4 regions of the Micromonospora sp. NBRC 107095 genome follow, and region 3 is predicted to be linked to each of the others. Evidence: riboswitches for the same ligand, from Rfam matches in the RefSeq annotation. Region 3 holds a riboswitch; each other region holds the start of a gene.

Region 1 (3,208 bases), on a different contig from region 3:
CCACCAACGACCCGGCCGAACCCACCGACCTGGCCGGCTACGTGTCCCGGATGAAGGACGGCCAGAGCGACATCTGGTACGCCACCGGCGAATCCCGGGCCGCCATCGAGAACTCGCCGCACCTGGAGGCCTTCCGGGCCAAGGGACACGAGGTGCTGCTCCTCACCGACCAGGTCGACGAGGTCTGGGTCGAGCGGGTCGGCACGTACGACGGCAAGACGCTGCGCTCGATCGCCAAGGGCGAGATCGACCTGGACACCGACGAGGAGAAGCAGCAGGCCGAGGCCGAGCGTGAGCAGCAGCGACAGGAGTTCGCGGCGCTGCTCGACTGGCTGGGGACCACCCTCACCGACAGTGTCCGGGAGGTTCGCCTGTCATCCCGGCTGACCACCTCACCGGCCTGCGTCGTCGGCGACGCCCACGACCTCACCCCGACCCTGGAGAAGATGTACCGGGCGATGGGGCACGAGATTCCCCCGACCAAGCGGATCCTGGAGATCAACCCCGGCCACCCGCTGGTGTCCGGGCTGCGCAAGGCCCACGAACAGGGCAGCGACTCCGCCGCCCTGACCGAGACCGCCGAGCTGCTCTACGGCTTGGCGGTGCTCGCCGAGGGTGGTGAGCTGACCGACCCGGCCCGCTTCACCCGGACGCTCGCCGACCGGCTGGCCCGCACCCTGTAGCCGTAGGGGATCGCTCGCCCGCTGCTAACGTCACGCGTTCCGCACGAGAGGCTGGAGTCCGTCGGTGCTCAGGATGGTGCTGCGTACGTCAGCCGCTGTGGTGGCCGTCTGCACGGTGACCGCCTGCGGTTCCGCACCGGCTCGTACAGCGGATCGGTCAGCGGGCGAAGCGATCCCCTCCGCGGCGCAGACGACGGGCTCGGCCACAGCCACGAAGCCGCCCGAGCCAGTAGTTCCGGCGACGGGCGGGCCGGGCTACTCCCCGGCGCTGTCCGCACGCCTGGTCGCCACGGACTCGGTGCCGTCAGGATTCACTGTGGACATTGCGACAGTCATGTCGCCCGATGCCGGGAAACAACGCTCAGACGCCTGCTCGGGCAGCATGACCCCGCTGTTGTCAGCGAGGCGGCTGACCGGGACTCCGTCAGCGATGGCCGCGGCCACCCTCAGCTATGACGCGGGCCCGGATGACCTGTGGGTGGGGACCGAAGTCCTCAGGACGTACGCCGATGACGGTGCACGACGAGCAATGGCCGACCTGCGAACCCTGATCGGCCGTTGTCCCACCGTCGCATCGTCCGGCCAGGGCGGCAGCCATCGCTTCGCAGTGGCAGCAGGGCCGCGGTTGGGCGACGACAGCATTCACGTCAGGTGCAGCGCGACCTACGGTGCCGACACGCTGGAATGCGACAGCGTCCTCGTCCGGATCGGGACCACTCTGGTGGTCATTCAGGAGGAGGGCAACAAACCCGGTGGTGACAGGTACCTGGACCAACTTGCCGAAGCTGCGCTCCGCAGATACCAGGCGACCGCCTGAATCGAACTGTCCGGCCGGGCCGTGGCCGTGTTCGCACCGCCTGCTGTGCCGACCTGATCGGAAACGGTCCACGATGGTCACTGCACAGACGTCGTTCGCCCGCAACCGCTGCGGGACCCGCCCCGCGTGGCCCGGTGAAAGAGTTCACAAGGGGTGGGCGACCGTCACCGACGGTGCCTAACGTCGGTCGGGTTCGCCAACGCGGACACCACGGCCGGCAACGCCAAATCCTGCCCCCGGTCGTCGGAACCCAGTCACCCGGGCAGGAGCGGGGGACCCACACGTTCCTCGGTGCATGTCACCTCGGGGTGAAGCCGCCACCGCGCGGCCGGGCTCCTCGGCCCGAACCCGACAGCTCACCTCGCCGGCGTGGAGGAAGCTCACATGACGTCTGTCTACACCCCCCGTCACCGACGGGTCACCACCCGCCGCCTTGCCGTCGGCACCCTTGCCGTCGGCGCGGTCACCGGCGCTGTCGCCCTCTTCGGGCCGGCCGCCCCGGCGCAGGCCGCCGTCAACTGGGACGCGATCGCCAAGTGCGAGTCCGGCGGCAACTGGAAGATCAACACTGGTAACGGGTACTACGGCGGGCTTCAGTTCTCGCAGAGCACCTGGGCCGGTTACGGCGGCAAGAAGTACGCCGCCCGCGCCGACCTGGCCAGCCGTGGCGAGCAGATCGCCGTTGCCGAGAAGGTGCTCGACGGGCAGGGCATCGGCGCGTGGCCGACCTGCGGCAAGAAGGGCGGCTCCGCGACCAAGTCCGCCGCGAAGTCGTCGACCAGATCCACCGGAAAGTCGACGACGTCGACCGCGAAGCCCACCAAACCGCAGGAGCGGTCGTCGCGTGGCGAGCAGCCGGCGACCCGCGACCACCAGCGCACCGCGCCGGTGGCGGGCGGCCAGACGTACCTGGTCAGGTCGGGCGACACCCTGTCCGAGATTGCTGCCGACCAGCGGGTGGCCGGCGGCTGGCAGGCCCTGTACGAGGACAACCGGCAGGTGGTCGGAGCAGACCCGGGTCTGATCTTTCCGGGTCAGCGGCTCAGCCTCTGACGGATGACACACGAACGCTCGGCCGGATCACCGGCCGAGCGTTCGTGTGTGTCGTGCTGTCAGCCCGGGTGCCCATGATGCCTCGTGCGGGCCGCCGTCACGCCGCCGAGGCGGACGCCTTCGGCCCTCGATGCGACGATGCCGGGCCGGCGTTCCAGCCCCAGCGGGACGCGGGAACCGCGGACTCCCCGGGACGGCCCGCGCCCACGTCGTCACTGTCGTCGCCGTCGGTGATCCTCTCGACCGAGTCGGGCGTGCTGCGGGACAGTCGCAGCGAGTGCTCGGCACCGGCACGGGCCGCGCACGGCCAGGACTGACCGGCGCACTGAAGGTTGCGGCACCGGCCCTCGTCGTCCGGCTCGTGTGCGCTCAGCACGTCGATCGCCAACTGCCACAGCAGCGGGTCGGTCACGTCGTGCGGACGCTCGGCGGTGCGGCTCGGTCGGTTGCTGGTGTCGTCGGACATGAGTGGGCCCCCCTCGTCAGGCTGTACCCCTCAAGGGTCACCCGTCAGCCGCCGGCTAAACCGCCGACCTGCTGTGATGTGTCTCTGATCGCAGCTCGGACGCGGACGCCGCACGCGTATCGGTCAGTCCGGCAGGAGTGGCATCTCCACCCCCGGCTCCCGGCCGAGCAACACCGCCCGGGTGAGTGC
Region 2 (3,208 bases), on a different contig from region 3:
GGCCGGGAACCAGATCTGCCGGTTCCAGATCACGTAGTAGATGCCGAGCCGGTCGGCGTTACGGATGAGGAACGCGGCGACGTTGTTGCCGTACATCCGGGTGTCGTTGTTGTGCCACGGCGAGAAGCCGCTCTTCTGCAGCGACCAGTCGCAGGCGCGGCCCTTCGGGTGCTCCCACGGCCCGCCGGGGCGGTAGCAGCCGACGAACCGGTTGAAACCGGCCGCCTTGACCTCCTTGTACGCGTGCAGCGTGCGCGGCGTGACGCAGCCGGACGTGGTGGGGTCGTCTTCGCTGCACGACTGGGGCTTCCAGTCACCGTCGGCGGTGCGACCCGGGCCGATCTTGGCGACCTTGGAGGTGGCGTCCACCAGGCCGCCGGTGAAGCCCTTTCCGCCGACGAGGGCGAGCGCCTTGTTGGCCTCGCTCTTCCGCTTCGCCATCAGGGCGGTCTGCTTCTGCTGCTCGCGGACCTCGGTGTCGAGGGCCAGCTTGGCCTGCTCGGCGCGGGCCTTCGCCTCGTTGACCGCGGAGAGCTTCTTCTCGTTGACCATGTTCATCTCGTCGAGCACCGCGGCGCGCTGGACGAACGAGTCGGGGGCGTCGCTCTCCAGCAGCATCGCGATCGCGCCGATCCGGCCGGTCCGGTAGGCCTGGGCGGCGATCTGCCCGACCTGCGGGGCCAGCGCTGCCAGGTCGGCGTTGGCCCGGTCGACCTCCGCGGCCAACTCGCTCTGCCGCTTCTTGGATTTGTCCAGCTTGGACTTGGCGGCGGAGTAGTCGCGGTTGGCCTGCTCGATGACGTCGTTGAGCAGCTTGGGCTCGCCGTCCTCCTCGTGCCCGGACGGTGTGGGGTTCGTCGGGGCGGCGTGCGCCGGGAGTGGCCCGGCGAACACGGTCAGTGCGGCGATCACGGCCACCACGGGTGTCAACCAGCGGCGTAGGGGTGCCGTCACAATGTTCCCTTCCGTCGACCGCCGACCGGGTTAGCTGACGGGTTCGGGGCGGAAGCGGCCCCTACCGCTGACGCGGATTCACCCCACGTACCTGGGTCCCCGGCTCGCCGGTTGGCGATTGGGCGGTGGCACCGCAGGCGCCGCTTCGCGCCTTCATCGGTGACCGGCAGCGAGGTTACCCGAGAGTCGACCGGCTGAGCTACGCCTGGATGCCGACCAAAAGCGTCATTTCGCCATAGCGTTGAGTGACCAGTGACGTGGTTCTCAGGGTGGTTGCCCGATCTGGTCACGCTGAGGAGTGTCACCATGCCGTATCCGTGCTCCTGTTCGACTCCGGCCACCGGTCGGTGGCCCCGGGTGGGGGTGCGGCCCGCTGCCGGTCCGGCTCGTTGGAGCCGGCCGTTCGCGGTGAGCTGAGGGCGGCGAGTGCCTCGCTGCGGTCCGGCTGGGGGCGCGCGGCGGGAGCGTCGGCCGGCGGCACGGCGTCGGTACGCCCGGCGGCGGTCACCACCGCGGCCAGCCCGGTGGTCAGCGGCACGGCGGCGATCAGACCGAGGGTGGCGACCGCGCTGCGGACGATCTCCTGGGCGAGGAACTCACTGGTGAGGATCTGCCCGATCGGTCGCGCGTCGGCGGTGAGCAGGAGCAGCAGGGGCAGCGACGCGCCCGCGTACGCCAGCACGATGGTGTTGACAGTGGAGGCGATGTGCGCGCGGCCGACCCGGGTGGCCGCCCGGTACAGCTGCAACCGGGTCAGGCCGGGGTTGGCGTTGGCCAGTTCGGTGACGGTGGCCGCCTGGGTGACCGTCACGTCGTCGAGCACCCCGAGCGATCCGATGATGATCCCGGCGAGCAGCAGTCCGTGCAGGTCCACGTTGCCCTGGAACATCGACAGGGTGGTGGCGTCTTCGCTGCCGAACCCGGTGAGGTGGGTGGCGGCCGTGGCGATGGTGGCGAGTACGCCGGTCAGCACCAGGCTGCCCAGGGTGCCGAGTACGGCGACCGAGGTCTGTGCGGTGACCCCGTGCGTCAGATAGAGCACCACGAACATGATCAGGGCCGCGCCGACCACCGCCACCAGCAGGGGTGACCTGCCGGCACCGATACCCGGCAGCACGAAGGTGAGCAGGATGGCGAAGCTGGCGGCCAGTCCGGCGAGCGCGGCCAGACCCCGCCACCGACCGAACGCGACGATCGCGGCCGCGAAGACCACCGCCAGCCAGATCATCGGGGTGCCGCGTTGGTGCTCGGCGATGTTCCAGTTGCTGGTGGTGGGATCGGTGGGATCGGTCAACTCGACCAGGATGACCTCGTCGCCCACCTCGACCCGCGGTGCGCCGGGTCCGTCCGGCACCGGCGTCTGTACCTGCTGGCCGGCGGTCGGCCCGTCGTCCACCCGGACGTCGACGGTGCCGCACCGTCCGTCGCCGACCCTCGGGGTGCCCTCGGGGACCGACGGCACCGGCGGGCACGGCTCGTTCACCACCCGGGTGACCGTGCCGCTGTAGCGCGGCACGTCCGCGCCGCCGTCGGTCTGCGGTGACCCGCCGCGCGGCCAGAGCAGCACCGCGGCGAGCACTGTGGCGACGAAGAGGGGTACCACCGTCACGATGAGGATCCGTCGCACCCTCGGTGGGGCGGACGGAGCCGGGCGGGTGTGGTCGGAACCCAAGGCGAGACTCCCAACGATCCGGTGCGGGGTACGGGTCAGCGAGCCGGGCGGTTCACCGTTTCGGGGGAAACGCGGCGGTCGGCGGGACGAATCGCTGCCTGACGACCGCTTGATCACGGACGGTCAGTGCTCGGCCCGGCCGGCCGGAGCCGACGTCACATCGTGGCGGCGTCAGTGCCCGACTGTGCGGCGGTATCCGGAGGGGCATCGTGGGAGATGCTAGCCAGCCGGTGGCGGGGCCGCAGGTCGTGGTGGAGTGTCGGCGGCCGAATCGCTCGCGTGGCGGCCCTCGGACCGGCATGTTGGAGTCATGCCCGCTCTGTCGCCGTCCGACCCCGACCATCGGCAACACGCCGGACCGTTGCCACACGACAGGCCCGCCGGGCCCGCCGGGCATTCCGGGCACGACAAGCACGCCGGGCACGATCCGGCGATGTTCCGCCGCCGGTTCTGGGTCTGCCTGGTGTTGACCGTCCCGGTGGTGCTGACGAGTCATCTCGTGTCGGACCAGCTGGGCCTGGCCTTGGACGACGTCCCCGGCCGGTCCTGGGTGGGCCCGGTGCTCGGCTCGGTGGTGTTCTG
Region 3 (3,208 bases):
CGCACACCAGCACCGGGGTCGACTCTGGGCGGCGTTCGGGCTGCTCGCCACCCTGATGGTGGTCGAGGCGGTGACCGCCCTGCACACCGGCTCACTCGCCCTGCTCTCCGACGCCGGGCACATGTTCACCGACGTGCTCGGCATCGGGATGGCGCTCGCCGCGATCACGGCGACTCGGCGGGCCACCAACGACCCGCAGCGCACCTTCGGGCTCTACCGGCTCGAGGTGCTCGCCGCGCTGGCCAACGCCGTCCTGCTCTCCGGCGTGGCGATCTACGTGGTGATCGAGGCGATCCGCCGGTTCGGCGACCCGCACCAGGTCGTCGCCGGTCCGATGCTCGCGGTGGCCGTACTCGGTCTGCTCGCGAACACCGCCGCCTTCGCCCTGCTGCGCGCCGGAGCGCGGGAGAGCATCAACCTCCAGGGCGCCTACCTGGAGGTGCTCGGTGACCTGCTCGGCTCGGTCGGCGTCATCGGGGCGGCGCTGCTCATCACCGTCACCGACTGGTGGTGGGCGGACCCCCTGGTCGCGGTCGCCATCGGCGTGTTCATCCTGCCGCGCACCTGGCGGCTGGCCCGCGCCGCCATCCGCATCCTGGTGCAGGCCGCCCCGGAGCACCTCCAGGTGACCGCCGTGCACGACCGGCTGGCCGCGGTGCCCGGCGTCGTCGAGGTGCACGACCTGCACGTCTGGACGCTCACCTCGGGCATGGAGGTGGCCTCCGCACACCTGACCATGGCACCCGGGGCGGAGGTCGGCGCGGTGCTCACCGCGGCGCGTACGGCCCTGCACGACGACTTCCGCATCGAACACGCGACGTTGCAGATCGAGCCGGGCGCCGCCTCCGGCGTGTGCGGCTCCATCGAGTGGTGACAGGTCTTTTCGGAGCGTTGCTTCACTTTTAGGGTAATTTTCCGTGGTGACGTACGCACCGTCCGTCACATTGGCTGCAAGGGCCCCACCGGCACCGGTAGGCTCGGTCCCGGCCTCCACCAGGCGGCGCCTCCCGGCGCCGGTGGCGGTCGCCGCCTAATCGCCCAACCGGGCGAACCGGGGAACCATGTTCCTGGGGTGCATCCGCGTCAGCGGTAGGGATCTTCCGTCCCGAACCCGTCAGCTAACCCGGTCGGCGGCTGACGGAAGGACATGCGCAGTGGCACCAGCACGACCACCCGCCGCCCGACTGGCGGCCCTGATCGTCGCGATGTTCGCCCTCGGCGTCGCGCTTCCGGCCGGCACCGCCTCGGCCGCTCCCCCGACCGGCCTGCGGGCCGCCGCACCCGACTCGGACGAGGAGGGCGGCACCCCGGCGTTGCGCGCCCAACTCGACGCGGCCAGCAAGGGCTACCTGGACGCCAAGCGCGCCCTGGACACCTCGGTACAACGGCAGAAGCAACTCACCACCCAGCTGAAGACCATCGAGGTCGAGATCGAGCAGCGCAACGGCAAGGTCGGCGAGATCGCCGAGGTGGCGTACCGGACCGGACGACTCGGCGCGATGTCGGCGCTGCTCAACAGCAGCACCCCGGAAGGCTTCATGGACCGGGCAGCCGCCCTGGACGCGGTGGCCGCCAACGAGGACCGGGTGCTCCGCGACCTGCTGAAGAGCAAGGACCAGGCCACCCGCACCCGCGTCGCGCTGGACGGCGAGATCACCGAACAGCGCAAGCAGGTCGCCGTGATGGCCAAGCGCAAGGAACAGGCCGAACGGGCCCTGACCGTGGCCACCACACCCAAGACGCAGAGCGCCACCGACACCGGCTCCAACCGGGGCACCTCCACCGCCAACGCGACGGCCGCACCGCGCAACTCCGACGGCTCCTGGCCCGCCGAGTCGTGCAGCGTCAACGACCCGACGCCGGCCAGCGGCTGCATCACCCCGCGCACCCTGCACGCGCTCAACCAGGCCAAGGCCGCGGGCTTCACCCGGTACGTCTCGTGCCACCGCCCCAGCGGCTCCGGTGAACACCCGAAGGGCCGGGCCTGCGACTTCGCCGCACAGAAGGGCGGCTTCGGCGGGGATGCCACCGGCGGCGACAAGACCTACGGCAACAACCTGGCCGCGTACTTCATCCGCAACGCCGACCGGCTCGCCGTGCTCTACGTGATCTGGTACCGGCAGATCTGGCTGCCCAGCAGCGGGTGGAAGTCGTACAGCGGGGCGGGCGGCGACCCGTCCAGCGACCACACCAACCACGTACACCTGTCGGTCTACTGACCCACGCCACGTGATGCCTGTGAGTCATGGTGATGACTCACAGGCATCACGTGCGTCCGGGGCCGGCTACGTCGCCGGGCGTACCCCTGGTGTCGTCGCTCGGCGGACGACCCGGCCGGGGCCGGCGGGCAGCATCGCGGTATGCCTCGGATCCGACCCACCGCCCGCAAGGCGCTGCTCACCCTGCACCTCGTCACCTCGCTCGGCTGGCTCGGCACCGACCTGGTGCTGCTCACCCTCGGCATCGCCGTGCAGCGGGGCGCCGACCCGGCGGTGGTCTACCCGGTCACGGCCCTGATCGGCACGGTGCTGTTCGCGCCGCTGAGCGTCCTGGTCTGGCTGATCGGAGTGGCCAGTTCACTGCTCACCCCGTGGGGCCTCCTGCGGCACCGCTGGGTGCTGGTCAAGCTCGTGCTCACCACGGTGATGGTCGGGCTGGTGCTGCTCCTGCTCACCCCGAACCTGCGCCACGCCGGAGCGGTCGGCGCCGCCCTGCCCGCCCGGGACCGCGCCGACCTGGTCATCGCGCCGGCCGTGTCGACCAGCTTGATGATCATCGCGACGGTGCTCTCCACCTACAAGCCGTGGGGCCGCCGGCGCACCGCCGCAGCCACCCTCGCCGGCCGTGGCCGCGCCACCGCACGTCCCTGAGGACCCCGGTCGTGCCAGCGGGGCGAGGCTGTGGGTCAGGACGGGGGTGGTGGGGGGTCGCCGGTGCTGTCGAGGGCCGCGCCCAGCCGGGTGGCGAGGGCGAGGTGGGCGGCTCGGGCCTGGCGGAACGCGTACCGGAACAGCGGCGTCGGCGCCGTCAGGGTGATCTCCACGTCGATGCGGACCAGACCGTCGGGCTCGGCGCGCAGCCGGGTGTGGTTGCGCACCGTGGTGGCTGGCCACTGCCGGGCCACCATGACGATCTCGTCGGTCTCGCTGATCAGCACGTCCGCGTGGTATGTGGTCCGGAAGCGCAGCGGGCCGGCCACCAACCGGTC
Region 4 (3,208 bases), on a different contig from region 3:
GACCTCGGCGGTCGAGGTCCCCGACGGCGAGCCGTTCGTGCTGCACCCCGGGGAGTTCGTGCTCGCCTCGACGCTGGAGGTCATCTCGCTGGGTGACCAGCTCGCCGGCCGACTGGAGGGCAAGAGCTCGCTGGGCCGGCTCGGGCTGCTCACGCACTCCACCGCCGGCTTCATCGACCCGGGCTTCTCCGGTCACGTGACGCTGGAACTCTCGAACGTGGCGAACCTGCCGATCACCCTGTGGCCCGGCATGAAGATCGGGCAGCTCTGCATCTTCCGGCTCTCCTCGCCGGCCGAGCACCCGTACGGCTCGGCGGTCTACGGCTCGCGCTACCAGGGCCAGCGGGGGCCGACGCCCAGCCGCGCCTGGCAGCACTGGCGCACCTGGCCCACCCGCTGAACCACGACGACGAGGGCCCGCCGCGACGGATCGCGGCGGGCCCTGTCGTCATCCGGGGTCAGCCCGGGCGGCCGTAGCTGTGGATCGGGCCGTCGTCGACCTTCTTCATCTTGACCGGCTGACCGGCCTGCGAGGCGTGCACCACCCAGCCGCCGCCGACGTACATACCGACGTGGTGGATGTCGCTGTAGTAGAAAACCAGGTCGCCGGGGCGCAGGTCGCCCCTGCTGACGTTCTTCGTGACGCGGCTCTGCGCGGCGGCGTTGTGCGGCAGCGACACGCCGGCCTTCGCCCAGGCGGCCAGCATCAGCCCGGAGCAGTCGTACGAGTTCGGACCCTCCGCACCCCAGACGTAGGGCTTGCCGATCTGGGCACAGGCGAACTTGACGGCGGTGCCTGCGGCGCCGCCGGGGTAGCTGCCCGGGCAGGGCGCGGGGCGCAGTGGGCCACCGCCGCCGTTGCCGTACACCTTGAGGCGCAGCTTCTGCAGGCGGTCGATCTCTTCGTTGATCTGCTTCTTCTTCGCCGCCAGCTGAGCTTCGGTGCGGGTCAGCTGGGCCACCATCTCGTCCAGCGGCGCCTTCTGCGCGGCCAGCTGGTCGCGCAGGTCGGCGACCTCGCGTACGTCCTTCTGCTGGTTGTGCGCGAAGCGGTCGAGCATCTCGAGCTGGCCGACCACCTCGCTGGGCGACCGGCTGCCCAGCACCGCGTTGACGGTCAAGACGTTCTCACCCTTGTAGGCGCGCGCGGCCAGGGCGCCGACCTTGTCCATCGCGGCGTCGACCTGGCGCTCCAGCGGGGCGATCCGGGCGGCCAGCGCGTCGGCCTGCTTGCGCTTCGCGGCGAGGTCGATGCGGGTGGCGTTGTGCCGTTCGATGATCGGTTCGAGCTTGTTCCAGTCGGCGTCGATCTGGCGCTCGATCTCGGCGACCGACGGGTCGGCGTGCGCCGCCGTGGCACTGCCGGTCAGCACGACGGCGATGCCGGCCAGGGCGGCGAGTGCGGTGGTGAAGCGGGACCAGCGTGGGCGCGGCACGATCGACGCCGGGCCGGCTGATGCCGACCGCTCGGACGACGGCCGCGGGGCATGGAGTGCCACCGGGGTTCCGTACTCCTTCTTCCTGACCGCCTACCGGGTTAGCTGACGGGTTCGGGCGGGAAGTCGGCGCCCTACCGCAGTGGCTGCGGATTCACCCCGAGGGACCTGGGTCCCCGGTTCGCTCGGAAACGACTCGGCGGTGTCGGTCCGTTACCGCCCGGGCTGGGCGGAGCTGCTGTCGGCCCGACGAATGACCAGAGTAGAGACGCTTGTTACCGATCCGCAACCCGCACGGCCGTGACACTCCGTACCGATTGGACGAGGTCACCGACCGTGCGTGAAGAATTCTTTCCCCAGGCTTCGATAGATGGAAAGGTATTGACCTGACCTCCCGGACGGCGCGATGGTGACCTCACCTCACTCCGCGAGAATCTAGGGGGTTCGATGCACCATCCAACCCTGTCGACCGGCTGGCGGGCACTGCTCGCCGCCGCCGTGGTCGCCGCCGCGACCACGGTGCCACTCTCCGCCGGCCCGGCCGCCGCCGCGCCCACCACCGACCGTCAGCAGCAGTACGCCGCCGCGGCCACCGAGTACGGGGTGCCGACAGTCGTGCTGCTCGGCGTCTCCTACCTGGAGTCCCGCTGGGACACCAACGCCGGCACACCGAGCACCAGTGGCGGCTACGGCCCGATGCACCTGACCGACGCCCGGCACGTGGCCGCCCTACCCGGGCGCGGTCACCACGACACCGGTGCCGAGGACCCGCGCGGCGACGACTCCCGGCCCGCCCGGGTGCCCGCGCCCCGACCGGTCGAGGCCCCCGCGCCGTCCACCGCAGCGTTGCAGACCGTGGACGCCGCCGCCACGCTGACCGGAGTCGCCCCCGAGGCACTGCGCACCGACGCGGGCCTCAACATCCGGGGTGGGGCGGCGCTGCTGAGCGCGTACCAACGGGAGCTGGACGCGCCGGTCGGTGCCGACACCGACCCGGCCGCCTGGTACGGCGCGGTGGCCCGCTACTCGGGCGCGGACAGCGCCGACGCCGCCGCGGCCTTCGCCGACGAGGTCTTCACCACCATCGGTGCGGGCCAGTCCCGGGTGACCGACGACGGCCAGCGGATCACCCTGCCGGCCCGCGCGGTGCGGCCCGAGCGTTCCTGGCTGGACCGGCTGGGCCTGCGCCAGCTGGCCCGCCCAGACGGGGTGGAGTGCCCCCGCACCATCTCCTGCGAGTGGATCCCGGCACCCTACGAGGCGTTCGGCGACGGGGACTACGGCAACCACGACCTCTCCGACCGGCCCGCCCGACAGAAGATCGAATACATCGTCATCCACGACACCGAGGCGAGTTGGGCGACGACCCTGCAACTCGTCCAGGATCCGACCTACGTCAGCTGGCACTACTCGCTGCGCTCGGTGGACGGGCACATCGCCCAGCATGTGAAGACCAAGGACGTCGGGTGGCACGCCGGCAACTGGTACGTCAACGCGAAGTCGATCGGGCTGGAACACGAGGGCTTCGCGGCGCAGGGGACCTGGTACACCGAGGCGATGTACCGGACCTCGGCGAAGCTGGTCCGGCACCTGGCGCTGCGGCTGGGCATCCCGCTGGACCGGCAACACATCATCGGCCACGACAACGTGCCCGGCACCGTCGCCTCCACCGTGCGGGGAATGCACTGGGATCCGGGACCGTACTGGGACTGGACGCACTACTTCGACCTGCTGCACGCACCCCGACTGGACACCGGCACCCCGGCCACCGG

Evidence for each region. Region 3 has a riboswitch for cyclic di-AMP ahead of QSK15_RS18770 (coiled-coil domain-containing protein). Riboswitches for the same ligand answer to the same signal wherever they lie in the genome.
Region 1: another riboswitch for cyclic di-AMP. It lies ahead of QSK15_RS14810 (transglycosylase family protein); the one in region 3 lies ahead of QSK15_RS18770 (coiled-coil domain-containing protein).
Region 2: another riboswitch for cyclic di-AMP. It lies ahead of QSK15_RS03280 (coiled-coil domain-containing protein); the one in region 3 lies ahead of QSK15_RS18770 (coiled-coil domain-containing protein).
Region 4: another riboswitch for cyclic di-AMP. It lies ahead of QSK15_RS01130 (C40 family peptidase); the one in region 3 lies ahead of QSK15_RS18770 (coiled-coil domain-containing protein).

Annotation. Positions count from the first base shown of each region.
Region 1 is NZ_BSTU01000002.1:540,360-543,567, forward strand. Features, by position in the region: gene htpG (molecular chaperone HtpG) at 1-683, shown strand, start outside; gene QSK15_RS14805 (hypothetical protein) at 1,000-1,500, shown strand; cyclic di-AMP (ydaO/yuaA leader) riboswitch at 1,712-1,884, shown strand; gene QSK15_RS14810 (transglycosylase family protein) at 1,885-2,553, shown strand; gene QSK15_RS14815 (hypothetical protein) at 2,651-3,019, opposite strand; gene dinB (DNA polymerase IV) at 3,143-3,208, opposite strand, start outside.
Region 2 is NZ_BSTU01000001.1:682,418-685,625, forward strand. Features, by position in the region: gene QSK15_RS03280 (coiled-coil domain-containing protein) at 1-954, opposite strand, end outside; cyclic di-AMP (ydaO/yuaA leader) riboswitch at 959-1,089, opposite strand; gene QSK15_RS03285 (YibE/F family protein) at 1,256-2,626, opposite strand; gene QSK15_RS03290 (heavy metal translocating P-type ATPase) at 2,937-3,208, shown strand, end outside.
Region 3 is NZ_BSTU01000003.1:427,375-430,582, forward strand. Features, by position in the region: gene QSK15_RS18765 (cation diffusion facilitator family transporter) at 1-874, shown strand, start outside; cyclic di-AMP (ydaO/yuaA leader) riboswitch at 1,018-1,149, shown strand; gene QSK15_RS18770 (coiled-coil domain-containing protein) at 1,155-2,219, shown strand; gene QSK15_RS18775 (hypothetical protein) at 2,361-2,870, shown strand; gene QSK15_RS18780 (SRPBCC family protein) at 2,906-3,208, opposite strand, start outside.
Region 4 is NZ_BSTU01000001.1:231,048-234,255, reverse strand. Features, by position in the region: gene dcd (dCTP deaminase) at 1-400, shown strand, start outside; gene QSK15_RS01130 (C40 family peptidase) at 459-1,499, opposite strand; cyclic di-AMP (ydaO/yuaA leader) riboswitch at 1,513-1,648, opposite strand; gene QSK15_RS01125 (N-acetylmuramoyl-L-alanine amidase) at 1,884-3,208, shown strand, end outside.